2 linked regions of the Sinorhizobium meliloti genome follow. The protein of the gene in region 1 interacts with the protein of each later gene in a pairwise test. Links are inferred from orthologs where the notes say so. Each region holds a gene or a part of one and is shown in the gene's direction. Other genes may lie near its edges. The genes, in order: JOH52_RS06985 and ccmE.

The links.
Region 2: the proteins of JOH52_RS06985 (region 1) and ccmE interact in binary tests that used the Escherichia coli proteins (3 or more experiments, as listed by UniProt). The link is inferred for Sinorhizobium meliloti from one-to-one orthologs.

What each region holds. Positions count from the first base shown.
Region 1 is NZ_JAGIOS010000001.1:1,483,227-1,498,691, reverse strand. The notes cover bases 6,190-9,151. They hold JOH52_RS06985 (heme ABC transporter permease), read left to right. Parts: upstream 6,190-7,266; coding sequence 7,267-8,037; downstream 8,038-9,151. Other genes in these bases: JOH52_RS06970 (DUF2585 domain-containing protein), read right to left, coding at 8,973-9,151; JOH52_RS06975 (DsbE family thiol:disulfide interchange protein), read left to right, coding at 8,207-8,815; ccmD (heme exporter protein CcmD), read left to right, coding at 8,034-8,210; ccmB (heme exporter protein CcmB), read left to right, coding at 6,548-7,207; ccmA (heme ABC exporter ATP-binding protein CcmA), read left to right, coding at 6,190-6,551. Also shown: JOH52_RS07025 (ATP-dependent Clp protease proteolytic subunit), read right to left, coding at 1-246; JOH52_RS07020 (SRPBCC family protein), read right to left, coding at 291-650; JOH52_RS07015 (ArsR/SmtB family transcription factor), read right to left, coding at 647-961; JOH52_RS07010 (DUF2794 domain-containing protein), read right to left, coding at 1,167-1,577; JOH52_RS07005 (DUF1223 domain-containing protein), read right to left, coding at 1,906-2,724; aconitate hydratase AcnA, read right to left, coding at 2,967-5,657; more of ccmA, read left to right, coding at 5,928-6,189; more of JOH52_RS06970, read right to left, coding at 9,152-9,566; JOH52_RS06965 (septation protein A), read right to left, coding at 9,563-10,195; signal recognition particle-docking protein FtsY, read right to left, coding at 10,293-11,939; tRNA (N(6)-L-threonylcarbamoyladenosine(37)-C(2))-methylthiotransferase MtaB, read right to left, coding at 11,954-13,228; dapF (diaminopimelate epimerase), read right to left, coding at 13,225-14,130; ffh (signal recognition particle protein), read left to right, coding at 14,530-15,465. UniProt on the Escherichia coli protein: Required for the export of heme to the periplasm for the biogenesis of c-type cytochromes.
Region 2 is NZ_JAGIOS010000001.1:162,203-177,673, reverse strand. Bases 4,067-7,034 are described here. They hold ccmE (cytochrome c maturation protein CcmE), read left to right. Parts: upstream 4,067-5,308; coding sequence 5,309-5,761; downstream 5,762-7,034. Other genes in these bases: JOH52_RS00805 (heme lyase CcmF/NrfE family subunit), read left to right, coding at 5,758-7,034; ccmI (c-type cytochrome biogenesis protein CcmI), read left to right, coding at 4,167-5,312. Also shown: JOH52_RS00850 (YcgN family cysteine cluster protein), read left to right, coding at 1-82; JOH52_RS00845 (MmcQ/YjbR family DNA-binding protein), read right to left, coding at 144-479; JOH52_RS00840 (hypothetical protein), read right to left, coding at 547-687; two-component system FeuPQ modulator FeuN, read left to right, coding at 1,032-1,283; two-component system response regulator FeuP, read left to right, coding at 1,324-1,995; two-component system sensor histidine kinase FeuQ, read left to right, coding at 1,985-3,370; JOH52_RS00820 (hypothetical protein), read left to right, coding at 3,546-3,992; more of JOH52_RS00805, read left to right, coding at 7,035-7,788; JOH52_RS00800 (cytochrome c-type biogenesis protein), read left to right, coding at 7,849-8,304; JOH52_RS00795 (Do family serine endopeptidase), read left to right, coding at 8,565-10,118; JOH52_RS00790 (response regulator transcription factor), read left to right, coding at 10,265-10,966; JOH52_RS00785 (sensor histidine kinase), read left to right, coding at 10,963-12,360; JOH52_RS00780 (bifunctional [glutamine synthetase] adenylyltransferase/[glutamine synthetase]-adenylyl-L-tyrosine phosphorylase), read left to right, coding at 12,395-15,355; JOH52_RS00775 (PAS domain-containing sensor histidine kinase), read right to left, coding at 15,366-15,471. UniProt on the Escherichia coli protein: Heme chaperone required for the biogenesis of c-type cytochromes. Transiently binds heme delivered by CcmC and transfers the heme to apo-cytochromes in a process facilitated by CcmF and CcmH.

The sequences.
Region 1 (15,465 bases):
GTACATCGCGAAGCCGCTGGTAACGACACCGCCGGGCGAATTGATATAGAGTTGGATCGGCTTTTTGGGGCTTTCGGCCTCCAGGAACAACAGCTGTGCGCAAACGAGAGCGGACACTGCATCGTTCACCTCGCCGTTCAGAAAGATGATTCGCTCACGCAGCAGGCGGGAATAGATGTCGAAAGAGCGCTCGCCACGGCTGGATTGTTCGACGACCATAGGGACGAGTTGCATCGCTTCGCGCATAGGCGAACTCCTGTCTGATGACCTTGTTTTGGTAGAATGAGACGTCAGGCGGCGCGCATCAGCCAAAGCCGATTGCTATTCGCCGCCGGCGGAGTTCGCGGAGCCAGTCGCTCATCCTCCAGCCCATGGATAATTCTAAGAATCGTGCCGCCGTCATTGTTGGGTCTGACCTGGAACGCCACGAGGCTTTCGAGAAAGGGAGGCTCGTCGTCGCGCATTTTGTAGCGGATTTCCTTGCCCGGTGCGGTGGAGACAGGCTCAGCCCCGGCCAGTTCCCGCCTGGGCAACCATCTCTCACGAAACTCAGGCATGCTGATCGCCCGCCAAACCTTTTCAGGCGCTTCATCGAGTTCGTATTCGAGCACCAGATTCCTTGCCTGCTCGTTTAGCTCCACATCGTTCATTGATCCATATCCCTCAGCAAGACCTTCAACGCATCGATCCGCGCCGGCCAGTAGGCGCGATACTTCGCCAGCCATCCGGCTATGAGCGCCAGCCCCTCCGGGTCGACCTCGTAGTTCACGAAGCGCCCCTGCCGTTCCTCCCGCACCAGCTTTGCATTACGCAATACGTGGAGGTGTTGGGACATGGCCGGCTGGCTGATGTCCATACCGTTGCGCAAGGCACTGGCGTTCATACTTCCGCTCGCCAGCTTCTCGAAGATTGCACGGCGTGTCGGGTCGGCGAGAGCTTTGAATATGTCATTCTCAATCATGACGTCAGATAAGCATACACTTATCTGATTCGCAACACTGATGGCACGCTCGGTGCAGGCGATTTGGCCCTGCCCGCCGTTTCAGGGATAAACCCGCACGCGGGGAGAGGGGACCAAGGCGAAGCGCTGCCGCTTGTCCCTTCGCCCCGCCTGCGGGGAGAAGGTGCCGGCAGGCGGATGAGGGGCAGCTCCAGTGATATGTCGGTCAGGTCTTGACGAGCTTCAGCACCTTGTCGAAGGCCTTGAGCACCTGGGCGAGCTCGTGGCCCCGCTTCAATATCGTCCCGTGAGCGTTGAGCACGCTGAAGGCGCCCTGTTTCGCGGCGAGCTTCGGGTTTTTCTCGATGCGGTAGAGGGGCACTTCTCCGGCGCGCTTGAACACCGAGAAAACGGCCCGGTCCCTCAGATGGTCGATCGCATAGTCGCGCCACTCCCCTTCGCCCACCATACGGCCGTAGACCTTGAGGATCAGGTCGAGTTCGCGGCGATGGAAGGTGACGGGCGGGGGGTTCTTGGCTTGCTTGTATTCGTGAAGATCGACGACCACCTCGGAGGTGGTCCGGCCGTAGTGACGTGCTTCGCCTCGCGGCAAATCCGTTTCATCAGTCATCGGCATTTCGGCCTTCTAATGTGACAGGACCACGACAGTGTGCCTCACACGATCGGAAAAGCAAGACGGAAGCTGTTGATCAATGTCAGCAATTCTTGGGGCTGCCGCAATTCAGTCAAAACGCCGCCCCAATTCGCCGCAACACTCCGACCGCTGCCGGACAGAGTCGTTGCCACCGTATGTCCGGCCAGCCGTCATGCTGCGGGAGGTTCTCGAACGCAGACATGGCTGGTTCGGTCCGGTAACTTCGAACCCTCAGCCCCAGCCCCTCGATGCTGCCGGGCCGAACCATCCCCTGTTCCGCCGCAAGCGAGGCGGAACGTTTCCTGCGTCCTCAGAGCTTTCCCTGTGGCCCCGCGAGAACCGTTGCAGCGCCGATGATGGCTCCGGGCGTTTCCTTGTCCTTCATCGATTGCAGCAGCACCGCGCAACCGCTGTTGCCCTGGCCTTCGATCAGGACCGAGGCGGGCAGCGTGAATTCCGCGGGCTTTCCCTCCCACATGCCGATCGTCTGGATGTCGCGAACGGCATGCCAATAGGCGATCTCCTTGCCGCTGTTCTCGCCCTTCTCGACCTTGACCACCCTTGCCCGGTCGAAATAGACGACGACGACATTCGCCCTGCCTTTGCCGGCACCGACCTTGATCGAGATTTCATCGCCGCCGATCGAGGCATCGACCGGCACCGACAGGCCCTTGCCCTTCTCGTCCATCAACGCAAGCCGGTTCCTGATGGCCGGCAGGTCCGCGCCGTTGGCATGATCGCGCCCGTTCAGGATCGCCTGCGGCGTGTAGACGCCGTAGCGGCCGAGCATCCGCGCATAGGCATATTGCCGCTCGGTATTTTCCTTGGAAGCGAGCGTGTCCGCCCATCCGAGATAATTCCAGTAGTCGACATGATAGGCGAGCGCGACGACCTCGCCTTCATCGACGAGCTTCTTGAGCGCTGCGTCCGCCGGCGGACAGGAGGAGCAGCCCTGGCTGGTGAAGAGTTCGACGACGCCCTTGATCTCCCCGCCCCCGACCGCCCCGTCCTTGACCGCCCCGTCCTTGGCCGCCCTGCCGTCATCCGCTGCGGACGCTCCGCAGAACGCACCAAACAGCCCGACCGCCAGGGTGAGACGTCGGATTGTTGGTGTGCAGGCGGATATCATGGCGTCTTTGTTCGTGCTCGTTAGAGCACTTCCGGGAAAATGTGGAACCGTTTTCCATCCGGAAGTGCGTCGTTTCAACGCGATTGCCGCGTGGGGAGACCCCTACATACGACGGGTATTCGTCAACGAAAAGTCACGTTGGAGTGACTGCCGCAAAGCCGTGGAAAACCCACGCCGAGCTGGCATGAAAAAGCCGGGACGCCGCTGTAGACGCCCCGGCTTTTCTGTTCATGACTTGCCGATCAGGCGGCGAGATCGCGCAGAACCGTCTGCAGGATGCCGCCATTGTTGACGTAGGTGACCTCGTCGAGCGTATCGATGCGGCAGATGAGCGGGACCTCCTTCACCGAGCCGTCGCCATAGGTGATCTTCGCCACGCGCTTCTCGCGCGGCTGGACGTTGGCGAGATTCTCGATCGTCACGACTTCGTCGCCCTTGAGACCCAGCGATTCCCAGGTCATGCCTTCCTCGAAGACGAAGGGGACGACGCCCATGCCGACCAGGTTCGAACGGTGGATGCGTTCGAAGGACTGGGCGATCACGGCCTTGACGCCGAGGAGGTTTGTGCCCTTGGCCGCCCAGTCACGCGAAGAGCCGTTGCCGTATTCGACGCCGGCGAAGATGACGAGCGGAACGCCCTCCTCCTTGTACTGCATGGCCGCGTCATAGATCGACATCTCCTCCTTGGAGGGATAGTGGATCGTATAACCGCCTTCCTTGCCGTTCGGGCCGAGCATGTGGTTGCGGATGCGGATATTGGCGAAGGTGCCGCGCATCATCACCTCATGATTGCCGCGGCGCGTGCCGTACTGGTTGAAGTCGGCAATCCCGACGCCATGCTCGAGGAGATAGGCGCCGGCAGGCGAGGCCGCCTTGATCGAACCGGCCGGGGAAATGTGGTCGGTTGTGATCTTGTCGCCGAAGAGACCGAGGACGCGGGCGTTCTTGATGTCGGAAATGCCGGCGCCCTTCTTGCCCATGCCGACGAAGTAGGGCGGGTTCTGGACGTAGGTGGACCCCTCGTCCCAGGCATAGGTCTGGCCGGCCGGAACCTGGACCGCCTGCCAGTTGGCGTCGCCCTTGAACACGTCCGCATACTTGGTCGCGTAGAGCTCGCGGGTGACGTATCTGAAGATGAAGTCCTGGATCTCCTGCGAAGTCGGCCAGATGTCCCTCAGGTAGACCGGTTGCCCGTCCCGGTCTTCGCCGATCGGCTCCTTCGTCAGGTCCTTCTGGACGGAACCCGCCAGCGCATAGGCGACGACGAGCGGCGGCGAGGCGAGATAGTTCGCCTGGACGTCCGGCGAGATGCGGCCTTCGAAGTTGCGGTTGCCGGAAAGCACGCCGGCGGCGATCAGGCCCTTGTCGTTGATCGTCTTGGAGATCTCCGTCGGCAGCGGGCCGGAATTGCCGATGCAGGTGGTGCAGCCGAAGCCGACCAGATTGAAGCCGAGCTTGTCGAGATCCGTCTGCAGGCCGGACTTCGACAGGTACTCGGCGACGACCTGCGATCCGGGCGCCAGCGACGTCTTGACCCAGGGCTGCGTTTTCAGGCCCTTGGCGACGGCGTTGCGGGCAAGCAGGCCGGCGGCGATCAGCACCGAGGGGTTCGAGGTGTTGGTGCAGGAGGTGATCGCGGCGATCGCGACGTCGCCATGACCGAGATCGTAGTCGGTGCCCTCGACCGCGTAGCGGTTGGCGAGCTGACCGGGCTTCTTGTAGTCGTTGTCGAGCGCCGCCGCGAAGCCGGAGGCGATGTTCTCGAGCGCGATGCGGCCCTCGGGCCGCTTGGGGCCGGCCATCGACGGCACGACGTCGCCGAGGTCGAGTTCCAGCGTGTCGGTGAAGACGAGCTCGGAACCATCCCCTTCCCGCCACATGCCCTGGGCCTTGGAGTAGGCTTCGACCAGCGCGATACGCTGTTCTTCACGGCCCGAGATGGTGAGATAGTTGATCGTCTCGGCATCGACCGGGAAGAAGCCGCAGGTGGCGCCGTATTCCGGGCCCATATTGCCGATCGTCGCGCGGTCGGCGAGCGTCATGTTGTCGAGGCCGGGGCCGAAGAATTCGACGAACTTGGAGACGACGCCCTTCTTGCGCAGCATCTGCACGACGGTAAGCACCAGGTCGGTCGCGGTCACGCCTTCCTTGAGCTTGCCGGTGAGCTTGAAGCCGATGACTTCCGGCAGGAGCATGGAAACCGGCTGGCCGAGCATCGCCGCTTCGGCTTCGATGCCGCCGACGCCCCAACCGAGCACGCCGAGGCCGTTGATCATCGTCGTGTGGCTGTCCGTGCCGACGCAGGTATCCGGATAGGCGGTGACTTCGCCGTCCTCTTCCCTGGTCCAGACGGCCTGACCCAGATATTCGAGATTGACCTGGTGACAGATGCCGGTGCCGGGCGGCACGACGCGGAAGTTCTTGAAGGCCTGCTGGCCCCATTTGAGGAAGCGGTAGCGCTCGCCGTTGCGCTGGTACTCAAGCTCGACATTGCGGGCAAAGGCGGTCGGCGTGCCGAATTCGTCAACGATCACCGAGTGGTCGATGACGAGATCGACGGGAACGAGCGGGTTGATCTTTTCCGGGTCGCCGCCAAGCGAAACCATCGCGTCGCGCATCGCCGCGAGGTCGACGACGGCGGGAACGCCGGTGAAGTCCTGCATCAGCACGCGCGCCGGGCGATAGGCGATCTCGTTCTCGGCCGTGCCCTTGTCGCCGAGCCATGCGGCGATGTTTTCGATGTCCTTCTTGGTGACCGAGCGTCCATCCTCATTGCGCAACAGGTTTTCCAGCAGAACCTTCATCGAATAGGGAAGCTTCGAAATGCCGGCGAGGCCGTTCGCCTCCGCCTTCGGCAGGCTGTAATAGACATAGTCCACGCCGTTGACCGTGAGCGTGGAGCGACAATTGAAGCTGTCTAGGGATTTGGACACTGGATGATACCCCGTTCCGTCTGATCGCCAAAAACTGACGTACGAACGCCCGAGCACCTGTGAGGCGCGAAGTGGGATGCGGGTACGGTCATTTCCGCTGTCCGTACGTGGAAGCTCGTTCCATGTTCGGCGCTTGGATGAAATTCACGCCGACCGCTGGCGTGTTGGCCGCCTTATAGATAATTTCTCCAAATCGTGCCAGACCAACCAAGGTCCAATCGGAACTTTTTTTGCTCTGCGAAAAGATACGTCAAGGGAAGCTGGAAATTCATGCGCCTCATGGCTGAAGGTTTGAGTGCGAGGCGCGGTGAGGACCTGATTTTCAACGATATTTCGTTCGCGCTGGCTGCCGGCGAGGCGCTTGTGGTGACCGGCCCGAACGGTGCCGGCAAGTCGACGCTCCTGCGCGTCCTGGCGGGGCTTCTCGAGCCGGAAGGGGGCCGCGTCCGGCTCGAGGACGGCCCCTCGGGGTTCGAGCATCCGCGCGAACTCAGCCATTATCTCGGCCACCGCAACGCGATGAAGCGCGAGCTGACTGTGGAGGAAAACCTCACCTTCTGGCAGCGCTTCCTCGGCGATTCGCCGGGCGGCTCCGGCATCGGCCTCGTCGAAGCGGCGGAGGCCGTGGGGCTCGCCGACATCATTCATCTGCCCTTCGGCTATCTTTCCGCCGGCCAGCAGCGGCGCATGGCAATGGCGAAGCTCATTGTCGCCTTCCGGCCCATCTGGCTTCTCGACGAACCGACGGCGGCGCTCGACCTCAGCGCCGACAGGCTTTTTGCCGGGCTGGTCGCCGCCCATCTCGACCGCGGCGGCATCGTCGTCGCGGCCACCCACCAGCCGCTTGGATTCGCGGGGGCGAAGAGCCTTGAAATGACGGGATTCGTCCATTGATCGCCCTCTTTTTCCGGGATCTCAAGCTTTCGGTGCGCGCCGGCGGCGGCGCGATGATCGGCGTGCTCTTTTTCATGACGGTCGTCGCGGTCATCCCCTTCGGCGTCGGCCCCGATCTGAACCTGCTCGCCCGCATCGGCCCGGCGATCCTCTGGATCGGCGCGCTGCTCGCGTCGCTGCTCGGACTCGACAGGCTCTTTCAGGCGGAGCGCGAGGACGGCTCGCTCGATCTCATCATGATGCAGGAGACGCCATTGCTTCTCGCCGTTCTCGTCAAATGCGCTGCTCATTGGACCGCCACCGGCCTGCCGCTGGTGATCGCCTCGCCCTTTCTCGGCCTGTTCATGAACATGGACGAAGGCGCCATCGGGGCCACCATGGTCACCCTGCTCGCGGGAACGCCGGCGATAACCTTCATCGGCGCGGTCGGTGCTGCGGTCGCGGTGGCGCTGCCGCGCGGCGGCCTGCTCGTCTCGATCCTCGTCCTGCCGCTTGCCATACCGGTGCTCATCTTCGGCGTCAGCGCGGTCTATGCGGCAATCGAGGATCCGGCCCCGTTTCTGCCGCCTTTCATGATATTGATGGCGATAACCCTGTTCTTCGCGGTGATCGGACCAGTGGCGGCCGCGGCGGCACTCAGGCACTCGGCCGACTGACGGGACCCGGCACCTTAGGATGAATTGCGGAAGCCGGCCTTCCGCGTTAAAGAACCGTCATGAGTGAAAGCAGCCTGGCCATACGCAAATTCAGCGATCTCGCCAACCCGACCCGGTTCCTGGCGCTGACGGATCGCGTGCTGCCCTGGCTTGCCGCTCTCACGCTGCTCGTCTTCGCGGCTGGGCTCTGGCTCTCCTTTACCACCGAAGGCGACTACCAGCAGGGCGAGACGGTGCGTATCATGTATGTGCATGTGCCTTCGGCCTGGCTTTCCATGATGTGCTACACGGTCATGGCGATCTCCGCACTCGGCACGCTCGTCTGGCGTCATCCGCTCGCCGACGTCTCGGCAAGAGCCGCAGCGCCGATCGGCGCCTGCTTCACCTTTCTGGCACTCGTCACCGGCTCGCTCTGGGGCAAGCCGATGTGGGGCACCTGGTGGGTCTGGGATGCGCGGCTGACCTCGGTCTTCGTGCTCTTCCTCATGTATCTCGGGCTGATCGCGCTGAACCGCGCCATGGATGACCCGAGCCGATCTGCGCGAGTCTCGGCCGTGCTTATCCTCGTCGGTTTCGTCAACATCCCGATCATCAAGTTCTCGGTCGAGTGGTGGAACACGCTGCATCAGCCCGCAAGCGTCATACGCCTCGACGGGCCGACGATCGATCCGGAATTCCTGCGGCCGCTCATCGTCATGGCGATCGCCTTCACGCTCCTGTTCTTCACCCTGCATATCGCTGCCATGCGCAACGAGATCTGGCGCCGTCGCGTGGCCTCGCTCAGGCGCCAGGCGGCGCGCAATGCCGGCCGGGAGCAGCTTACGCCATGATGAGCCATGCCGCCTATGTCGTCGCCAGCTACGCGGTTGCCGCCGCCACGGTAGCCGGACTCATCCTGTGGGTCCTTACCGACGGCCGCGCCCGCAGGCGCGAATTGCAGCAGCTCGAGGCCGCCGGGATCCGCCGCCGCTCCGCGGCAGGGCCAGCCGGAGGGGGCAAATGACGGACGCTGAGACGCCGCAGGACGAGCGCAGGCCCGGAGCCCTCCGTTATCTCATGGCGGCGCTTCCGCTCCTCATCTTCGCGGTGCTCGCACTCATCTTCTGGAGCCAGTTGAACTCCGGCAGGGACGTCAGCGAAATCCCCTCGGCGCTGATCGGCACCAAGGCGCCGATGCTCGCCATGCCCCCGCTCGAAGGGGCTGCAACGCCGTCGGGCGAGCCGATGCCGGCTCTCGACGACGCGGCGGTGAAGGGCAAGCTCACGCTCGTCAATGTCTGGGCTTCCTGGTGCGTCCCCTGCCGGCAGGAGCATCCGATCATCCTCGAATTGTCGAAGGACCCGCGCCTCAACGTCGTCGGCATCAATTACAAGGACCGGAACGAGAACGCGCTGAGGTTCCTCGGCGAACTCGGCAATCCTTTCTCGGCGATCGGCGTCGATCCGAACGGCAAGGCGGCGATCAACTGGGGCGTCTACGGCATCCCGGAGTCCTTCCTCGTCGCCGCCGACGGCACGATCCTCTACAAGCGCGCCGGCCCCTTCGACGAGAAGAGCCTCCGGGAAGGGCTGATGCCGGCGATCGAGAAGGCGCTTGCGGGTTCGTAGTCGCAGCTGCCCCTCATCCGGCCTGCCGGCACCTTCTCCCCGCAAGCAGGGCGAAGGAGACTCGCGGCGGCCCCGCATGTCCCTTCTCCCCGTTGAACGGGGAGAAGGTGGCGGCAGCCGGACGAGGGGCAAATGCCGGAGAGAGGGAGCCGTTAGTCTAAACCCCCGCCTGCCATGCCTTCACCGCATCGAGCGGCCAGACCAGCATCAGCACGTTGAGCGTCAGGTTGTCGCGCACCATGTAGCCGGTGAAGAGTTCGAGAACGATGGCGATCGCGACCGTGGCTGCCACCGGGAGCCGCGAAGCGATGAGGAAGCCGACAGCCATGGCGAGCGTATCCATGGCCGAATTCAGGATGCTGTCGCCGAAATAATCGAGCGAGATCGTCGCGGCGCGGTAGCGGTTGATTACCATCGGCGTGTTCTCGGCGATCTCCCAGGCGGACTCTATCACGGTTGCGAGAAGCAGGCGCGCGCTCCAGGGCTTGCCGCGCATGAGAAGGTGACCGAGGCCGTAGAAGAGAAAGCCGTGGATGACATGGGACGGCGTGTACCAGTCGGAAAGGTGTTGGGAGTTACCGCTGGATTTGACGACGCCTTCCCAGAGCTTGATGTAGCCGCATTCGCAGATCCATAGCCGCCCCATCAGATGCTGCACGAGGACCTGGATTGCCAGCACGCCGAGGCAGGCAAGCAACCAGAGCGCCGCTCTTCGCTGCTTGTCGTCCTGCGAGCCGGCCGCGATCGTCACTCCGCGCTATCCTGTTCGAGCGAGTGCTTCATGATCAGCGGCATCTGGGCGAGCGTGAAGAGGATGGTGATCGGCATGGTGCCCCAGACCTTGAAGGCGACCCAGAAATCCGTCGAGAAGGAGCGCCAGATCACCTCGTTGAGCACGGCGAGGAACAGGAAGAACACACCCCAGCGGATCGTCAGCTTCCGCCATCCCTCCTCGTCCAGCTTGAAGGCGGCGTGGAAGACGTAGCCGAGCAGCGATTTGCCGAACAGGAGCCCGCCGAGCAGGATCGCGCCGAAGAGCGTGTTGACGATGGTCGGCTTCATCTTGATGAAGGTGTCGTTCTGCAGCCAGAGCGTCAGCGCGCCGAAGACGAAGACGACGATACCGGAGACGAGCGGCATCATCGGCAGCGTGCGTGTCATGATCCATGAAGCAATCAGCGCCGCCGCCGTTGCCGCCATGAAGAGGCCCGTCGCTATGAAGATCGGCCCGCCGAGCTCGGCCAGCGCAGGAAAGCGGCCAGCCAGCCACTCGCCCCGCGAATTGGCGAAGAAGAAGACCATCAGGGGGCCGAGTTCCAGCACGAGCTTGAGCAGCGGGCTTACCTCTGTCTTCGGCTTGGCGGCCTCGATCGTCGACATGTGCGGATCCTGTTCTGTCATCTTCTGCCGCTCATAGCATCAGGATTGCGGCAAAACCATATCAACCGCGGTTTTGACGCAAACCTCCCCCGCTTCGTCAAGGAGCCGCAACACCGGCGATCGCCTCGGCGAATTCCTTGGCTTCGAACGGTTCGAGGTCGTCGATCCCTTCGCCGACGCCGATGAAATAGACCGGCAGCTTGTGCTTGGCGGAGATCGCCACCAGAATGCCGCCGCGTGCCGTGCCGTCCAGCTTGGTCATGATCAAGCCGCTGACGCCGGCGACGTTGCGGAATATCTCGACCTGCTGCAGGGCGTTCTGCCCGGTCGTCGCGTCGAGCGTCTGCAGCACCGTATGCGGCGCGTCCGGATCGAGTTTTCCGAGAACGCGCACGATCTTTTCGAGCTCCGCCATCAGTTCGGCCTTGTTCTGCAGCCGCCCGGCGGTGTCGATGATCAGTACGTCCGCCTTCTGCTCGCGGGCACGCTGGAACGCCTCGTAGGCAAGCCCCGCCGCATCGGCGCCGAGCTTCGAGGAGACGATTTCGGATTTCGTCCGTTCGGCCCAGATCTTCAGCTGCTCAATCGCCGCAGCTCGGAAAGTATCGCCGGCGGCCAGCATGACTTTGAGTCCCGCGCCGGAAAGCTTTGCCGCCAGCTTGCCGATCGTCGTCGTCTTGCCGGTTCCGTTGACGCCGACGACGAGAATCACGTGCGGCTTGTGGCTGAGATCGAGTTCCAGCGGCCTGGCGACCGGCGCCAGCACCTTGGTGATCTCGCCGGCCATGATGCGCGAAACGTCCTCGCCGGACACATCCTTGCCATAGCGCTCCGAGGCGAGCGTGTCGGTGATGCGCATCGCCGTCTCGACGCCGAGGTCCGCCTGGATCAACAGGTCCTCGAGATCCTGCAGCGTCGCCTCGTCGAGCTTGCGCTTGGTGAAGAGGCTGGCGATCTGGCCGGTGAGTTGCGACGAGGTGCGCGCAAGGCCCAGGCGAAGGCGCTGGTACCAGTTGAGCTTGGCTTGCGGGGCGGGTCCTTCTTCCCTGGGGCGCCTCTCGGCAGCGGCGAAGCCTTTGGGAAGGCTGGGTGCGAGGGGCTCGGATGGAGGCTCGCCCCCCTCTGCCCTGCCGGGCATCTCCCCCTCAAGTGGGGAGATTGGAGGAGGATTGCTCTCGTCCTCCGACGCCGCCTTTTCATCTGCCGAAGAGCCAGCGCCCCGGTCGTCTACGTCAATCACCACCTCTTCGACGTCGGCTGCGACGGCGGCTTCGCGCTCCTCCTGCTCTCCCCCCTTAAGGGGGAGATGTCCCGAAGGGACAGAGGGGGGTGCCGAGAGCTCATCGACAGTCGTTGGGTGTTCGGAAGGAGGTTCATCCCCTTCTGCCCTGCCGGGCATCTCCCCCGCAGGGGGGGAGATCGGGTGCGGGACGCTCTCGTCCTCCTCCACGGTGTTTTCATCCGCGGCGGGAGCAGTGCTCGCAGGTGCTTCCTCGCTCGTGGTTTCGCTCGTCGGCGTGCTTGGCTCGAGGGAAACATCGCGATCGTCTGTGCCAGCTTCCGTTGCCTCGGCTGCGCTACGATTTTCCTCGACGGGTGCCTGGGTCCCGCCCTGTTCTCCCGAAGGGACGGAGGGGTTTACCGCGACCTCATCGGAAACGGCCGTCTCCTGCGGCGGCGCCGGTTTCTCTTCGACGGCATCCTTGCCGAAGGAGAAGATCTTCTTGATGAAACCAATCGCCATGGGAATGTCCGCTATCAGGCCGCAGCCATCTGTTTGCGCTCGATCGTCAAATGCTTGCCATTGTGGCCGGTGATTCCGACTGCAACAAGCGACCGCGGCTCAAGGCCGGCCGCGTCTACGAGCGTGAAGTTTTCCGTATGTGCCAGACCGTTCATCTCCACCAGGATCGTCTGGCTGCTGCCGATCATGCCCTCGAGGTGGCCCGCATGAAGCTCCGCCCCCTTCGCACGCAGGCGCGCGGCACGCTCCTTGACAAGCGCGCGGTCGAGTTGCGGCATGCGGGCGGCCGGGGTGCCGGGGCGCGGGCTGTAGGGGAAGACGTGAAGATGCGCGATGCCGCAATCCTCGGCGAGCCGCATGGCATTCTCGAACATCGGCTCGGTCTCGGTCGGAAATCCGGCGATCATGTCCGCACCTAGGCTGATCCCGGGGCGCAGGCGCCGGACCTCGTCGCAGAAGGCACGCGCATCGGCGCTCGAATGCCGCCGCTTCATGCGCTTCAGGATCAGGTCGTCGCCGTGCTGCAGCGAAAGATGCAGGTGCGGCATGAAGCGCGGCTCCTCGGCGATGAGGTCGAGGAGGTGGCCGTCCGCCTCGATGCTGTCTATGGAGGAAAGCCGCAGGCGGAGGATTTCCGGCACCTGTTTCAGCAAGGTCTTCGCGAGAAGCCCGAGGGTCGGCGTTCCGGGCAGATCGGCGCCGTAGCTCGTGGCATCGACTCCGGTCAGAACGATCTCGCGATAGCCGCTTTCGGCAAGGCGTCTCGCCTGGTCCACGACGGCGCCCATCGGCACGGAGCGCGAATTGCCGCGGCCATAGGGAATGATGCAGAAGGTGCAGCGGTGGTCGCAACCGTTCTGCACCTGGATGAAGGCGCGCACGTGCCCGTCGATGTGCTTCACCATCTGCGGTGCGGTGGCGCGCACGCTCATGATGTCGTTGACACGGAGTTTCTCCTCGGCCGAGACGCCGAAGTCCGGCAGCGAGCGATAGGAAACGCTTGCGAGCTTCTCCTCGTTGCCGAGCACCGCGTCCACCTCTGCCATTTCGGCGAAAGTTTCCTTCTCGGTCTGGGCGGCGCAGCCGGTGACGATGATACGGGCGTGCGGATTTTCGCGCCGCGCGCGGCGGATCGCCTGGCGCGCCTGGCGCACGGCCTCGGCGGTGACGGCGCAGGTGTTGACGAGGACGGCGTTGTTCAGCCCCGCCTTTTCGGCCTCCGCCCGCATCACTTCCGATTCATAGGTGTTGAGGCGGCAGCCGAAGGTTATGACCTCGACGCCGCTCAAAGGGCTCTCGCTCCGTTGTCGCCGCTCTCCGGCTCGTTGCGTGCAAAGATGCCGGTGACGGGATCGACGGTGCCGGACCATTCCCATTCGGCCGGCCCGGTCATGATGACGTGGTCGTCGCGCTCGCGCCATTCGATCTTGAGCGGACCGCCGGGCACGTTCACGGTAACCATCCGCTCGGTCCGGCCGGTTCTCGCGCCGTTGACGGCGGCGGCACAGGCGGCCGAACCGCAGGCAAGCGTCAGGCCGGCGCCGCGTTCCCAGGTCCTAAGGTCCATCTCCTGGCGGGAGCGGATGCGGGCGATCGAGATGTTGGCGCGCTCGGGGAAGATCGGATGGTTCTCGAGGAGTGGTCCGAACCGGTCCAGCTCGTAGCTCCACACATCGTTCTCGACCCAGAAGATCGCATGCGGATTGCCCATGGATGCGACCGAGGGGGAATGCAGCACGGGCGCATCGATCGGCCCGATCTGCAGCTCGATGCGCCGCGTGTCGTGGAATTCCTCCGCGAGCGGGATCTGGTCCCAGCCGAAACGCGGCTTTCCCATATCGACCGAGATCGTGCCGTTGTCGTGTTCCTTCGCTTCGAGAAGTCCCGCGACCGTATGGAACAGGAAGGCTTTCCTGCCGGTCTCGGCCGCAAGCGCCTGCACGACGCATCGGGTGCCGTTGCCGCAGGCCTGGGCCATCGACCCGTCGGAATTGACGATGTCTATCCAGGCATCGGTGCCGGCGGACTTCGGGTCATGGATCGCCATGATCTGGTCGAACTCGGTCGCCGGGTCGGCATTGAGCGCGATCGCTGCCTGAGGCGTCACGCGATCCTTGCGCCCGCGCATGTCCACCACCAGGATCTTGTTTCCAAGCCCGTTCATCCTGGCAAATTGCACCTGATCGCCCATGTCGCGCTGGTCCAAACCCTGGCCCCCGATCGGGAGGCGCCCTTCATTCGGGCTGTATATGGCGGAAAAGCCCGGAAATTACCAGTGCCGCCTTTCCAGCTGCCGGAGCGCGAGGCGCAATTGCATGACCGGGCGGACCGCCTCGAAGTGTCGCGCGTGCTCGATCCTTGACTTTTCTTCCGGTTTCCTGTTTATCGCGACGAATTCCTTCGCAAGTGATGACTTCCGAAGCCACCGACCGGGCCCCGCAAAGGTATAAAGAGAGCCCGGAGGTCAACACCCGACAGCGCGTTGCGCCCTCGGGTGGTTTTTGGCTTTGCGCCTTGTTTTCCGCGCGAAGGGACCCACGTTTCCGGACGAGCCGACCTATCGCAATCCGGAGACAAGAAGGAAGAGAATATGTTCGAGAGCCTCCAGGACCGTCTTGGTTCCATATTGAATGGACTGACCGGCCGCGGCGCCCTGTCGGAAGCCGATGTTTCCGCAGCGCTTCGGGAGGTTCGCCGTGCGCTGCTCGAAGCGGACGTGGCGCTCGACGTGGTGCGGTCCTTCACGGAGAAGGTTCGCGAAAAGGCGGTCGGCGCCGAAATCGTAAAGTCGATCAAGCCCGGCCAGATGGTCGTCAAGATCGTTCATGACGAGCTCATAGCGATGCTCGGCTCCGAGGGCGTGACGATCGATCTCAATGCGGCGGCTCCGGTCGTCATCATGATGGTCGGCCTGCAGGGCTCGGGCAAGACGACGACGACCGGCAAGATCGCCAAGCGGCTGACCGCGCGGGACAAGAAGAAGGTCCTGATGGCCTCGCTCGATACCCGCCGCCCGGCCGCGCAGGAACAGTTGCGCCAGCTCGGCGTGCAGACCGGCGTCGATACGCTTCCGGTCATCGCCGGCCAGTCGCCGACCGACATTGCCGCACGTGCCGTGCAGGCGGCCAAGCTCGGCGGCCACGACATCGTCATCCTCGACACCGCCGGCCGCACCCATATCGACGAGCCGCTGATGATCGAGATGGCGGAGATCAAGCGGAAATCCAACCCGCATGAGATCCTGCTCGTCGCCGATGCGCTGACCGGACAGGACGCCGTCAACCTCGCCCGCAACTTCGACGAACGCGTCGGCATCACCGGCCTGGTGCTGACCCGCATGGACGGCGATGGCCGCGGCGGTGCGGCGCTCTCCATGCGCGCCGTCACGGGCAAGCCGATCAAGCTCATCGGCGTCGGCGAGAAGATGGACGAACTCGAGGAGTTCCATCCCCGCCGCGTCGCCGACCGCATCCTCGGCATGGGCGACATCGTCTCGCTCGTCGAGAAGGCGGCGGAGAATATCGAC
Region 2 (15,471 bases), 1.3 Mb from region 1 along the record:
CGAGGACGGCATCGATATCGAAGATTATGAAGATTATCTCGTGACCTGGCCGCTAGAGGTCGGCAGGGAGCCGGCCGATTAGGGCACGGCGCAGAGTGCTGCAGCGACTTTGCGTATCCATGAAATGCGCGGCACCGTCGCCGTCAGTGACGGCCGTTCTTGGCGACGAGGCTTCTCGGCGCGACATTGCGCCATGCGGTTTCCATGGACTGGCGAACGAGTTCGTCGTCGGCACCGACGAAATAGAATGATGTCCAGCCGCGTGCGCCCCAGCCGCCGGGAACGGCGGCGCAGACGCCGGGCTCCATTTCCAGAAGCATTCGCTGCTGGTCGGGCGTGAACTTGAAAACGGCGCGACCGGCTTCCGGCAGGGTCATGAAAATCCGCTTGCCCACACGGAAATCCCGTGCACCGAAATGGGCATTTTCCTGGGTTCCCGGAAGGCTCAGGGCCAGCTTTTCGATTTCTTCGGTCAGCATGCCAGGAGAGTAGCACGGAATTGCCGATTGGCAAAAATCCCACGCTCCGAGGCCGCGTCAGCGCATCTCACTCCGCGGGAGGAACGGTCTTCTGTGCAGCCTCGCCGACCGTGCGCATTTCGCGCCACTCGTTCTCGAACCGCTCGAGCAGCGATTGCGGAATTCTGGATTGCGGTGATACCGGCGGCTTGTTGGCGAGTGTCTTCATCCGGCTCTCCTTTGGGCGAGAATGTTGGACTGGGCGGACGATTCCACAGGATAAAGACTTTGTAAATCAGCGGTTTAAAGCATTTAAACGATTAAAAAAAATTTAAATCGATTAATTTTCCAGCCGATCCACAGAAAGATGCCGGTGTCATCATCGATGCCCGCACCGAGCTGCCCGAAAGACCGGTTCGCCCGACCTCTGCAATCTGTGGTCGTTTTCCTCGGCCAGAGGTCAAGCAACCGCCGGACGCGGGTGCGCGTATCCTCAAGGCCGACATTCATTTGCCATTCAGCCTGTATCGGTTAATGATTCCGGCATAGTGCTTCCCAGTCGAAAGTGCGTTCATGTCTTCAGCATTGACCATAGCCGCGCTCGCCGCAGGCCTCGCAGGCTTTTCTCCGCCTGCCGTCAACATGCCTGCGGTTGTCGTCCGCGTGGCTGGCGATTGCAGCGCGGCCGCCGCGCAGGTGGTCGCCCAGACGGGTGGCGAGCTGCTTTCTGCCCAGCCGACCGGCGATGGGCAGTGCGTGGTGACGGTGCTCATCCCGGGCAATGGAGGGCGCCCCAAGAAAGTCACGGTGAAAGTGCCTATGTAAGCTCTTTCGGGGTACCCGAAGGCAAGGGAAGTGGACGAGAATGCGCATTCTGATCGTCGAGGACGATACCAATCTGAACAGGCAGCTGGCTGACGCTCTGAAGGAGGCCGGTTATGTCGTCGACCAGGCTTATGACGGCGAAGAGGGCCACTATCTAGGCGATGCGGAGCCCTATGATGCGGTAATTCTCGATATAGGTCTTCCGGAGATGGACGGCATCACCGTTCTCGAGAAATGGCGCGCAGACGGCAAGACCATGCCGGTGCTGATCCTGACGGCCCGCGATCGATGGAGCGACAAGGTCGCAGGCATCGATGCCGGCGCCGACGATTATGTGGCGAAGCCTTTCCACGTCGAGGAGGTGCTGGCCCGCATCCGTGCGTTGATCCGGCGGGCCGCCGGGCACGCAAGCTCCGAGATCGTCTGCGGCCCCGTCCGTCTCGACACCAAGGGCTCCAAGGCGACCGTCGCTGGCGTCGCGCTGAAGCTCACATCGCACGAGTTCCGTCTGCTTTCCTACCTCATGCACCATATGGGACAGGTGGTTTCCCGCACCGAGTTGGTCGAACACATGTATGATCAGGACTTCGATCGCGATTCCAACACGATCGAGGTTTTCATCGGCCGGCTCCGTAAGAAGATCGGCAACGATCTGATCGAAACGGTGCGCGGCCTCGGATATCGCATGCAAGCACCCGGCAATGGCCATTAGATCGCTCACGGCGCGCGTTCTGTCGGTTTCGACCGTCTGGGCCGTCGTTGCCCTCGTGGTTATCGGGGTTGTCATCTCAGCCCTTTACCGGCAGGGGTCCGAGCGCGGCTTTCAGGATCTGCTGCGCGCGCAGCTCTACAACGTCATCAACTCCATCTCCGTCGACGAGAAGGCCGCGCTCTCCGGGAGCCCGCAGCTCGGCGACCTGCGCTTTTCCCAGCCTCAGACGGGCTGGTACTGGATCGTCGAGCCGATCGGCGAATTCGACACGCCGCCGCTGATATCGACGTCGCTCGGCACGGCGAAACTGCCGATCGTCAGCGTCGACGAGGTCCCCTTCGACATCCGCTACGAGCGGTTCTACACCACCACGGATCCGTTCGGAAACGAGGTCGAGGTGGCAGAGACCGAGGTCGTTCTCGACATTCAGGGCCACGCCGCCCGCTTCCGCGTCGCCGGCAACCGCGATGTGCTCGAGGCGGATATCGACCGCTTCACGCGCAACCTCACGATCGCCCTGTCCATTTTCGGCCTTGGCGGCCTTGGCGTGAACGCGCTCACGATCCTGTTCGGCCTGAAGCCGCTCGACCAGGTACGCCGCTCGCTTGAAAAGATCCGCACGGGGGAGAGCGAGCGGCTGGATGGCGCTTTCCCGCGGGAGATCCAGCCGCTTGCCAACGAGGTGAACGCGCTGATCGACAGCAATCGGCGCATCGTCGAACGCGCGCGCATGCAGGTCGGCAATCTGGCCCATTCGCTCAAGACGCCGATCGCCGTGCTGCTCAACGAGGCGAGAGTGCTGGAGGTGCCGCACGGCGAGCTGGTCAGGGCCCAGGCGGACGCCATGCAGACACAGGTGCAATCCTATCTCAGCCGCGCCAGGATCGCCGCCCAGCGCGGGTCGGTTCTGGCGCGGACCGAAGCCCAGCCGGCACTGGAAAGAATCATGCGGGTGATGCGGCGCCTCAATCCCGACAAGCAATTCAGCCTCTCGATCAATCCGCCCGGACTGGTGCTGGCGATGGAACAGCAGGACGTCGAGGAAACGGTCGGCAACTTGCTGGAAAACGCCGCCCGTTACGCGCATGATCGGATCTCGCTGAATGTCGAGCCGGCCCCTGAAGATGCGCGCGAAAGGGAGCCGGGCCGCCAGTGGATCGTGCTCCAGATCGACGACGACGGACCGGGGCTCGACCCCGATCAGATCGCGGTGGCGATGAAGCGCGGCAAGCGGCTCGACGAGAGCAAGCCCGGAACCGGGCTCGGTCTTTCGATCGTAAGCGAGATCGTGGGTGAATATCAGGGAAGTGTGGAGCTCAGCCGTCGCGATGTTGGAGGATTGCGGGCCACGCTCGTACTGCCGGCCGCAGTCTAAGCGCCAACCGGATAGGACCGATGCGGGACGATCGTGATCCGGCGGTCACACCCGGACCTGAAAATGCCGGCGCTGACGGCAGGCGGTTGCCTCGACCCTCAGGTGGTGCAAAAAGAACTCGACTGGCGACCGACAAGAGGAATGAGTAGCGCGTATCATGAGGAATTACGCAGAAATGACGCGAGCCTTCGCTTCACGCGGTAGGATCGCGGTGGTGGCTTCGGGTGTAGCCCTCGCCGGCTGTGGCACGACCTCGTCCGGCCAAGGCGGGGCGGTTGCCGGACTCGGAGCAGCTTCCACCCGCGTTGCATCGTCCGCGACCTATATCGAAGCCCTGCAGGGTGGCGTCGTTTCGCGCCTTGGCGGCGTCGATCTCGGCAAGTCGGACCGGCAGCGGGCGCTCGAGGCCGAGTATCGCGCCCTCGAGGCCGCGCCGGGCGGGCAGCCCGTCGCCTGGCAAGGGCGGGGCGTCAGCGGCTCCGTCGTCGCTGCCGCACCCTATCAGGTCGGGTCGCAGAATTGCCGTCAATACAGCCATACGGTTACCGTCAAAAGCCAACAGACCACGGCACGCGGCGCGGCCTGCCGCAACAGCGATGGAAGCTGGACGCCGCTCACCTGAGCGGCACCGCCCTCGCATATCGCGAACCGTGTAAGGTGTTGAATCGCGGCCGGTTTGCTTTGGGCGAGCGGATTCCTCGCGCGCGGCGGCACTTCTTGCGGCGAAACGCCTCAAATATACGTCATTGCCGGTTTTCGAGTTGGAATGACATGGCCCTCATAGTATTCCCCAAACATGTTGTTCTGGATCCTCGTCGCCATTCTGACGGCGGCTGTCGCAGCCGTGCTTCTTCTGCCGCTCATGCGGGCGGCAGAGCCGTTACCGTCTCGCCATAGTCACGACATCGAAGTCTATCGCGATCAGCTCGGTGAGCTGGCGCGGGACCGGGAGGCCGGTCTGATCGGAAGCGAGGAAGCCGAGCTGGCCAGGGCCGAGATCGCCCGCCGCATGCTTTCAGCCAGTGCCGCGGATCAGGCTGTGGCGGAGCGCACGCCGAAGCGGCTTCTATCCAACCGCCTGGCGCAGGCTTTCATTTTCCTCTGTCTTCCGGCTGTCGGCCTTTGTCTCTATTTGACGACCGGGAGCCCCGGCGTGCCGGCGCAGCCGCTCGCGGCCCGCCTTGCCGACCCCGGCGACGACGTCAACATCCTGATCGCGAAGGCCGAAAACCACCTGGCCCTCAATCCTCAAGACGGCGCCGGTTGGGATCTGCTCGCGCCGATCTACATGCGCCATGGCCGCCTGGACGATGCCGTCGCCGCCTACGACCGCGCGATCCGCCTGCTCGGGCCAACCCCGGCAAGAATGGGCGGCTACGCCGAGGCTCTGGTGGCGCAGGCCGGCGGTCTGGTTACAGCCGAGGCGCAGAACGCTCTGCAAAAGGCGCTGGCCCTCGACCCCGACGATCCACGCTCCGCATTCTACCTCGCGCTCGGCCTAAAGCAGGAGGGCAAGCACGCAGAGGCGCTCGCAGCATTCCGCAAGCTTGCAGAGAGCTCACCGGCCGATGCGCCCTGGCTGTCTCTGGTGAACCAGCATATCGCGGAGCTCGCCGCCGCCCCGGCCGGCCCAGGCCCTGCCGCGCCCGGAGATCCAGCTCCCGGCGATATTGCCGCCGCAAAGGAAATGAATGCCGGCGACCGGCAGGCGATGATCCGCGGCATGGTCGACAGCCTGGCAAGCCGCCTGAAGGAGGACCCGGCCAACCTGGAGGGCTGGATGCGCCTGGTCCGTTCCTATGTGGTGCTGGACCAAAGAGACAGGGCGAAAGATGCGTTGCATGACGGACTGAGGGCCTTCCCGGCAACGGGCGAGCAGGGGAAGCAGTTGCTGGCCTTGGCCCGGGAACTGGGGATCGACGCCGGCGGAGAGGCTGAATGACACGCAAGCAGAAAAGGTTGGCGATAATCGGCGGCGGCGTGGCATTTCTGACGGCCGCGGTGCTGCTCGTCATGTTCGCCTTCAGCCAGGCGGTCGCCTATTTCTATGTTCCGGGCGATCTTGCGAAGGCCGACGTCGCGCCGGGGACGCGTATCCGCCTCGGCGGACTTGTCGAGGCGGGCTCCGTCAAGCGCGGCGAGGGCAGGACCATCACCTTCACGGTGACGGATACGCTTGCGACCGTTCCGGTGACCTATACCGGCATCCTGCCCGACCTCTTCCGAGAGGGCCAGGGCGTGGTGGCCGAGGGTGCCTTCGTCGGCGGCAGCCCGGTTTTCGTTGCGGACACCGTCCTCGCAAAGCATGATGAGACATACATGCCGAAGGATGTCGCCGACCGCCTCAAAGCGCAGGGCGTCACGCTCGGCGGGGAGGAAAACATCCGATGATCATCGAACTCGGGCACTATGCACTGGTTTTGGCGCTCGCGACCGCGATCATCCAGGGCGTCCTGCCCGTCCTGGGGGTGCGGCGCGGCGACCCTTCCTTGATGGGACTGGCAGCAAACGCGGCGCTCGTCTGCTTCCTGCTCGTCGCTTTCTCCTTCGCCGTGCTGACATTCGCCTATGTGACATCGGATTTCTCGGTCAAGAACGTCTGGGAGAACTCGCATTCCCTCAAACCGCTGATCTACAAGATCACCGGGGTCTGGGGAAACCATGAAGGCTCGATGCTTCTCTGGCTGCTCATTCTTGTCTTCTTTTCCGCGATGGTGGCGCTCTTCGGCCGCAACCTGCCGGAGACGTTGAAGGCGAACGTCCTTGCGGTGCAGGCCTGGATCGCGACCGCCTTCGCGTTCTTCGTCCTGCTGACCTCCAATCCCTTCGCGCGGCTCGTGCCGGCACCGGGCGAGGGCAGGGACCTCAACCCCGTGCTGCAGGATATCGGGCTCGCGATCCACCCGCCCTTGCTCTATCTCGGCTATGTCGGCTTTTCCGTATGCTTCTCCTTCGCGGTCGCCGCGCTCATCGAGGGGCGGATCGATGCGGCCTGGGCGCGTTGGGTGCGGCCGTGGACACTTGCCGCCTGGACTTTTCTTACCGCCGGCATCGCCATGGGCTCCTATTGGGCCTATTACGAGCTGGGCTGGGGCGGCTGGTGGTTCTGGGACCCGGTCGAAAACGCCTCCTTCATGCCTTGGCTCGCCGGAACGGCACTTCTGCACTCGGCCCTGGTCATGGAAAAGCGCGAAGCGCTAAAGATATGGACCGTGCTGCTGGCGATCATGACCTTCTCGCTGTCGCTGCTCGGCACGTTCCTGGTGCGCTCCGGCGTGCTGACATCCGTCCATGCCTTCGCCACCGACCCGACCCGCGGCGTCTTCATTCTCGCCATCCTGGTCGTCTTCATCGGCGGTGCGTTCTCGCTCTTTGCCTTCCGTGCCTCCCATCTCAAGGCCGGGGGAATATTCGCACCGGTTTCGCGTGAGGGTGCGCTCGTCGTGAACAACCTGATCCTGACGACGGCCACGGCGACGGTGCTGACCGGCACGCTGTATCCGCTGGTACTCGAAGCGCTGACCGGCGACAAAATTTCGGTCGGCGCGCCGTTCTTCAACATGACGTTCGGCCTGCTGATGCTGCCGCTCATCGCCGTCGTTCCCTTCGGCCCGCTGCTTGCCTGGAAGCGCGGCGACCTTGCCGGTGCGGCGCAGCGTCTGTTTGCGGCTGCCGCGCTCGGCCTGCTCGCCGCGGCGATCTGTTATTACGCGGTAAACGGTGGCCCGGTCCTGGCTCCTTTCGGCCTCGGCCTCGGCGTCTACCTGATTCTGGGAGCGCTCACCGATCTGGTTCTGCGCTCCGGGCTCGGCAAGGTGGCGGCGGGCGTCGCCTGGAGACGGCTTTCGGGCCTGCCGCGTTCGGCTTTCGGCACGGCGCTCGCCCATATCGGGCTCGGAATCACCCTGATCGGGATCGTCACGGTCACGGCTTTCGAAACGGAAACGGTCGTCGAGATGAAACCGGGGGCGGTGGTCGATGTCGGGCGTTACAGCCTGCGTTTCGACGGCATGCGTGAAGGGCGCGGGCCGAACTATACCGAGGATGCCGGCCATTTCACCGTCAGTCGAGGCGGCGTCGAGGTTACCGAGATCTGGTCGTCGAAACGGCTCTATTCGGCGCGGCGCATGCCGACGACCGAGGCCGGAATCCGGACCTTCGGCCTGAGCCAGCTCTATGTATCCTTGGGCGACGACATGGCGGACGGCGGCATCGTCGTCCGCATCTGGTGGAAACCGCTGATCCTATGCATCTGGGGCGGCGCGCTCGTGATGATGGCCGGCGGCGTCGTTTCGCTCAGCGACCGGCGCCTTCGCGTCGGCGCGCCGGCGCGTGCCAGAAAGGCCCTCGCCCTGGATCACGATGATTTCAGGTCGGATCGACCAAAAATCATCAACGTGATCGATTCTAAAGGTTAGAGCGGGATGCGGGCGGAAAACCGTGCACACTTTTCCTTATCCCGCTCTGGGAGCTGCCAAATGATCCGGCTGCTGATCGCCCTCTTCCTTTTGCTGGCGTCCGTTGCCCCGGGCTTCGCCGTCAATCCTGACGAGGTGCTTGCGGATCCGGCGCTCGAAGCGCGTGCCCGGGCGATCTCCGCCCAGCTCCGCTGCATGGTCTGCCAGAACCAGTCGATCGACGATTCGAACGCTGAACTCGCCAAGGATCTGCGGCTGCTCGTACGCGAGCGCCTGAAGAACGGCGATTCCGACGAAGCCGTGATTTCCTACGTCGTCTCACGCTACGGCGAATTCGTGCTCCTGAACCCTCGCCTCGAGGCCAAGACGCTCGTGCTGTGGGGCATGCCTGCCATTCTGCTCGTGGCCGGCATCATCACCCTCGTCGTGGCCGCAAGACGCCGCGGCGCAAGAGTTCCGGGCGCACCGCTTTCCGACGAGGAAAAGGAAAGGCTGGACAGGCTCCTGCGGCCCTGATCTCAAGCAGGAGGCGCCGGCGCGATTTGGGCGCATCCGTCCGCGCCTTGCAGCTCCACCGCAACATTACCAAAAATTCATCTGCCGGACAGAACTCAGTAAGGTCCCGTCCGTTACATCTGACGGCACAGGCTGTTTCCTCCAGTCACAGCCAGACGAGCGGGTTTCCGACGGTGAGGCCGTTGGATCCGACTCGGGGAAAAGGTTTCGAAGCAGCCTGCCTTGCAGGCGGGCTTCATGAAAGAGAGAAGGCAAAACGAATGTCTACGATCAAAGCTCCACGTCCCTCCTTGAAGACTGTGCTGAAGACCACGACGGTAGCCGGTCTCGCAGCCGTGCTGCTGACGACCGGCCTGCCGGCCGAAGTCGCGCAGTCCTTCGCCGAAGCCGTGAGGGTGCAGGCCCCGGCTGTGCCGAGTTTCGCCAATGTGGTCGACGCCGTTTCGCCGGCGGTCGTCTCCGTCCGCGTGCAGGCACGTGAACGCGTCAGCGACGATGAAAGCAACTTCACCTTCGATTTCGGCGGCCGCGGGTTCGAGGACCTGCCGGAAGACCATCCGCTGCGGCGTTTCTTCCGCGAATTCGCTCCGCGTGAAAATGACCGTGCCGATCGTTGGCGCGACCGCCGCGGTCCGCGTGGCGAAGGTCGTCTCCGTCCGCGGGCGCAAGGCTCCGGCTTCTTCATCACCGAAGACGGTTACCTCGTCACCAACAACCACGTCGTCTCCGACGGCTCGGCCTTCACCGTTATCATGAACGACGGAACCGAGCTCGACGCCAAGCTCGTCGGCAAGGACAGCCGGACCGACCTTGCCGTGCTCAAGGTCGATGACAAGCGCAAGTTCACCTATGTCAGCTTCGCGGACGACGAGAAGGTGCGCGTCGGCGACTGGGTGGTCGCTGTCGGCAATCCCTTCGGCCTCGGCGGCACGGTCACTGCCGGCATCATCTCCGCTCGGGGCCGCGATATCGGCTCCGGTCCCTATGACGATTATCTGCAGGTCGACGCAGCGGTGAACCGCGGCAATTCCGGTGGTCCGACCTTCAATCTTTCCGGCGAGGTGGTCGGTATCAACACGGCCATCTTTTCGCCCTCCGGCGGCAATGTCGGTATCGCCTTTGCAATCCCCGCCTCGGTCGCGAAGGATGTCGTGGACTCCCTCATCAAGGACGGCACGGTGTCGCGCGGCTGGCTTGGTGTCCAGATCCAGCCGGTGACGAAGGATATCGCCGAGTCGCTCGGCCTTTCCGAAGCGAACGGCGCCCTCGTCGTCGAGCCTCAGGCGGGCTCGCCGGGTGAAAAGGCCGGGATCAAGAACGGCGACGTCGTGACGGCACTCAACGGCGAGCCGGTCAAGGATCCGCGGGACCTCGCACGTCGCGTTGCGGCCCTGCGCCCCGGCTCCACTGCAGAGGTTACCCTGTGGCGCAGCGGCAAATCCGAAACGGTCAACCTCGAGATCGGCACGCTGCCGAGCGATGCCAAGGAACCCGCACCGGCGACCGGTGAAGCGCAGCCCGACGAAGGGCAGGCAGGCGAGGAGGCGCTGGCCGACCTCGGCCTGACGGTGACCCCGTCGGAGGACGGCAAGGGCGTCACGATCGCCTCCGTCGATCCGGATTCGGACGCCGGCGATCGCGGCCTGAAGGAAGGCGAGAAGATCGTCTCCGTCAACAATCAGGAAGTGAAATCGGCAGACGACGTTCTCAAGGTGATCAACAACGCCAAGAAGGACGGGCGCAGCAAGGCTCTGTTCCAGATCGAAGCACAGGAAGGCAGCCGCTTCGTCGCACTGCCCATCACTCAGGGCTGAGATGCCACGGACGGACTGAGTGCCGTTCCATGAGGGGGCGCCGCGACATAAAGCCATGTCGCGGCGCTTTCCTGTTTCTGGCCGGGTCGCGTGCCCGGTACGCACAGCGAACCGAATCCGGTTGAGACGAACAGAGGTCCGGGACTATGGTCACCCGCATGAAAATTCTGATTGTTGAAGACGATCTCGAGGCAGCCGCCTATCTTGCCAAGGCCTTCCGCGAGGCAGGCATTGTCTGCGACCACGCGAGTGACGGCGAGAGCGGTTTATTCATGGCGAGCGAGAACGCCTATGACGTGCTTGTCGTCGACCGCATGCTTCCCCGCCGCGACGGCCTGTCGCTGATTACGGAACTGAGGCGCAAGGACATCCACACGCCGGTGCTCATTCTCTCGGCACTCGGCCAGGTGGACGACCGCGTCACCGGCCTGCGCGCCGGCGGTGACGATTACCTGCCGAAGCCCTACGCCTTCAGCGAGCTTCTCGCCCGCGTCGAGGTACTCGGCCGGCGTAAGGGCGCACCCGAGCAGGACATGGTCTATCGCGTCGGCGATCTCGAACTCGATCGTTTGTCCCATTCCGTCCGGCGGCAGGGCAAGGAGATCCCCTTGCAGCCGCGCGAATTCCGGCTGCTCGAATATCTCATGAAGAATGCCGGACAGGTGGTGACGAGAACCATGTTGCTCGAAAACGTGTGGGACTATCATTTCGATCCCCAGACCAATGTGATCGACGTGCATGTCTCGCGCTTGCGTTCGAAGATCGAGAAGGATTTCGATCCGCCGTTGCTGAGGACGATCCGTGGCGCCGGATACATGATCAAGGACGACCGGACCACGGACGCATGAGCAGGATCAGCGTGCTGTTCAGGACGACTGCAGTCCGGCTCTCTGCGCTCTATCTGGTCCTGTTCTCCCTTTGCGCCGCCTTCCTCGTCTTCTACGTGACCGGCATGTCGGAGCGTCTCCTGCAGCAGCAGACGCGCGACTCGATCGCCGCCGAGGTAACCCAGATTGCGGATGTCTACGACCGCGCCGGGATCAACGGGCTGCTTCGCTCGCTGGAGCGTCGGGCGCGTCAGCCGGGTGCAAATCTCTATGTCATTGCGGGGCCGAACGGAGAAATCCTCGCCGGCAATGTGGCTGCGCTCCAACCTGGGCTCCTCGACGACGAGGGCTGGAAGTCGGAGCCGTTCCGCTACCGGCGCTTCACCGACGAGAGCCGTGCCGAAAGGCACGTCGCCCTTGCCCAGGTCCTGGTGCTCGACAACGGGCTGAGGATACTGGTCGGCCGCGACCTGCAGGAACCCGAGAAGTTCCGCGTGCTTGTCCGTCAGGCACTGATGGTCGCGCTCGGCATCATGGGGCTCGGGGCGCTGGTCATCTGGTTCGGCATCGGCCGCAATGCCCTGCGCCGCATCGACCGCATGTCGGAGGCGAGCACGAAGATCATGGCCGGGGACCTCTCGCAACGCTTGCCCACGAGCGGTTCCGGCGACGAGTTCGACCGTCTCTCGGAATCCCTGAACGCGATGCTCGAGCGCATCGAGAAGCTGAACGAAGGACTGAAACAGGTCTCGGACAACATAGCGCACGACCTCAAGACACCGCTGACGCGCTTGCGCAACAAGGCAGAGGCGGCGCTCGCCGATACCGAGGGGAGCAACCAGAGCGGCGCGCTCGAACAGATCATCGCCGAGTCCGATCAGTTGATTCGTACGTTCAACGCCCTTCTGATGATTTCCCGCGTCGAAGCCGGCTCCGCCGTCGCCGAGATGAGCGAAGTCGACCTGGCGCGGATCGTGGCGGATTGCGTCGAGCTCTACGAGCCGCTGGCGGAAGACAAGGAAATGCGCATCGAAGCGGAGGCGGCGCCGGGGGTGGCGATCTCCGGCAACCGCGAACTGATCAGCCAGGCGCTGGGCAACCTGATCGACAATGCGATCAAATATGCGGAAGGTGCCGAAAATCCGCTGATACGGGTTGAAATGATGAGGAGCGATCGTCACGTCGTGTTGACCGTTGCCGACCACGGGCCCGGCATTCCGGAGAATATGCGCGGAGAGGTCGTCAAGCGTTTCGTTCGCCTCGACGAAAGCCGGTCGAAGCCGGGGACGGGCCTCGGCCTCTCGCTCGTCGACGCCGTCATGGAGATGCACCGCGGCTCGCTGGAACTGTCGGCGACGGAGGAGGACGGTCGGGGCCTGGCTGTTCGCATGGTTTTCCCGGCGGTTGCGACCTGATAAACCCATGACGGGAACCGAAGGGGGGATGTGCATGGCGGAAGCGATCGAGCGGTCTTTGTCCGATATCGATGTGGTGGCGATTCGCCCGGCGAGCCAGGCGGACGCCAAGGCCGCCCTTTCGGTTCTCAAGGATGCGGCGAAAGGCAGCGACCACATTGCGAAGCTCATTGCCTCGGACGCGCCGCTCAAGGATTTTCTCGTTGCAGCCTTCGCGCTCTCGCCATTCTTGCGGGATACGGCGCGTAGCCACCCGGCGATCCTCGAAGCATTGCTGTCCGAGACGCTGCCGGCGTTTTTGAAGCGCAGGATCGAGGCCGCAAGGGTGGCCTGGCGGGGCGATGCAGCCGGGGCGGCGCTGCCGGATGCGGAGATCATGACGCGATTGAGGCGGGCGAAGCGCGAGGTCGCCTTCGCTGTCGCGCTTGCGGACCTGTCGCGGCTTTTCGGCGGCCGTGAGACGACGGGGTGGCTCAGCGATTTTGCAGAGGCGGCCGTTTCGGCGGCGATCGATCATCTGCTGCTCGGCGCGCATGAAAGCGGCAAGTTCGTGTTGAAGGACAGTTCCGCGCCGTCCACCGCCTCCGGCGTCGTCGTGCTTGGAATGGGCAAGCTTGGTGCCGGCGAGCTCAACTATTCTTCCGATATCGATCTTGTCGTCTTCTACGATCCGCAGTCGAGCATCATCACCAATCGCGACGATGCTCCGGAAACCTTCGCCCGGCTGTTGCGGCGCTTGATTCGCATCCTGCAGGAGAGAACCGGCGACGGCTATGTCTTCCGCACGGATCTGCGGCTTAGGCCAGACCCGGGCTCGACGCCACTTGCCATCCCGGTCGAGGCGGCAATGCTCTATTACGAGAGCAGGGGACAGAACTGGGAACGGGCCGCCTTCATCAAGGCGCGGCCGATCGCGGGCGATCTGGAGGCGGGCGAACGCTTCCTCAAGGAACTGACGCCCTTCGTCTTCCGCAAGTACCTCGACTATGCGGCAATTGCCGACATTCACTCGATCAAGCGGCAGATCCATGCCCACAAGGGGCACGGAGAAATCGCCGTGAAGGGACACAACATCAAGCTCGGGCGCGGCGGCATTCGGGAGATCGAGTTCTTCGTCCAGACGCAGCAGCTGATCGCAGGCGGCCGCACGCCCGCGCTGCGGCTGCGTCAAACGGAAACGATGCTGCGGATGCTCGCCGAGAGCGGCTGGATCGACGGGGCGACGGCCGAGGAACTTATCGAGGCCTATTGGTTCCTGCGCGACGTCGAGCACCGCATCCAGATGGTGCATGACGAGCAGACCCACCTTCTTCCGGAGACCGAGCCGGAACTCAGGCGGATCGCCTATATGCTCGGCTTCGAGGATACGGCTTCCTTCTCGAATGCGCTGTCGCGCGTGCTGCGCACGGTCGAGCGGCGCTATGCGCAGCTTTTCGAGCAGGAGGCGAAGCTATCCACCGAGACCGGAAACCTGGTCTTCACCGGTCAGCAGGACGATCCGGATACGCTCGAAACGTTGAAGAAGCTCGGTTTCCAACGGCCATCCGACATAGCGAACATCATCCGCACCTGGCACTACGGGCGCTATCGGGCAACGCAGTCGGTCGAGGCGCGCGAGCGGCTGACGGAACTGACGCCGGAGCTCCTGCGCGTCTTCGGCGAAAGCAGGCGGGCCGACGAAGCGTTTCTGCGTTTCGACCACTTCCTCTCCGGTCTGCCGGCGGGGATCCAGCTCTTCTCGCTGCTCGGCAACAATCCCGGCCTCCTGTCGCTGATCGTCAATATCATGTCGTCGGCACCGCGCCTGGCGGACATCATTGCCGCCAAACCGCATGTCTTCGACGGCATGCTGGAGCCGGGGCTGCTTGCGGAGCTGCCGACCAGGGATTATCTGGCGCCGCGCATCGCGACTTTCGTCGGCGGAGGCCGGCACTACGAGGAGGTGCTGGACCGCTTGCGCATCATCGCCGCCGAGCAGCGCTTCCTGATCGGCATCCGGCTGCTCACGGGCGCGATCACCGGCCTTCAGGCGGGACGCGCTCTCACCGACCTTGCCGATCTGATCATTGCCGCCGCGCTCGATGCGGTCCTGGAGGAGGTCCGGTCGGCGCATGGACGTTTCCCCGGGGGGCGGGTCGCAATCGTCGGAATGGGCAAGCTTGGCAGCCACGAATTGACCGCCGGCTCCGATATCGACCTCATCCTGCTCTACGACTACGACGACGAAGTGCTCGAGTCCGACGGCGCCAAGCCGCTCGATCCAGTACGCTATTTTACGCGGGTCACGCAGCGGCTGATCGCCGCGCTGTCGGCGCCGACCGCCGAGGGCATCCTCTACGACGTGGACATGCGGCTGCGACCCTCCGGCAACAAGGGGCCGGTTGCCACCCGCATAACCGCCTTCGCCAAGTACCAGCGAACGGAAGCCTGGACCTGGGAGCATCTGGCGCTGACGCGGGCGCGCCGCATCTGCGGCGATGAGAGCCTCGTCGGCGAAGCGGAGGCGATCTTTGCCGAGATTCTCACTGAAAAGCGCGACATCGCGAAGATCCGCAAGGACGTCGAGGAGATGCGCGGCCTGATCGACAAGGAGAAACCGCCGAAGGACATATGGGATTTCAAACTCATTCCCGGCGGGTTGGTCGATATCGAGTTCATCGCCCAGTACCTCGCCCTGGTCGCACCGGCGAGGGGAGTAACGTCCCCTCCTGCCGGTACGCATACGCTCGAGGCGCTGAAGGCGCTCGGTGCCGGGATGATGAATGCGAACGATCTCGATACGGCCGCCGAAGCGCTCGTGCTCTTCACCGAGCTGTCGCAGCTCGTGCGCCTTTGCATCGATGGCGACTTCGACCCCAAGGAAGCGCCGGCCGGTCTTGTGGATCTCGTCTGCCGTGCCGGAGACTATCCGGATCTGACGCATCTCGAAGCCGACATTCGCCGTCTCTCGAAGGCCGTGCGCCGGATCTTCCAGGGGGTTGTTGCTGCAGCGTAAGCGGGCGTGGTCAGCCGCGGTCGGGAATCCTGACCGATATGATGGTGCCGACATTCTCTGCCGAATGGATCTTCATTGTCCCGCCGTGAAGCCGCGTCAGCGAGCGGGATATGGCG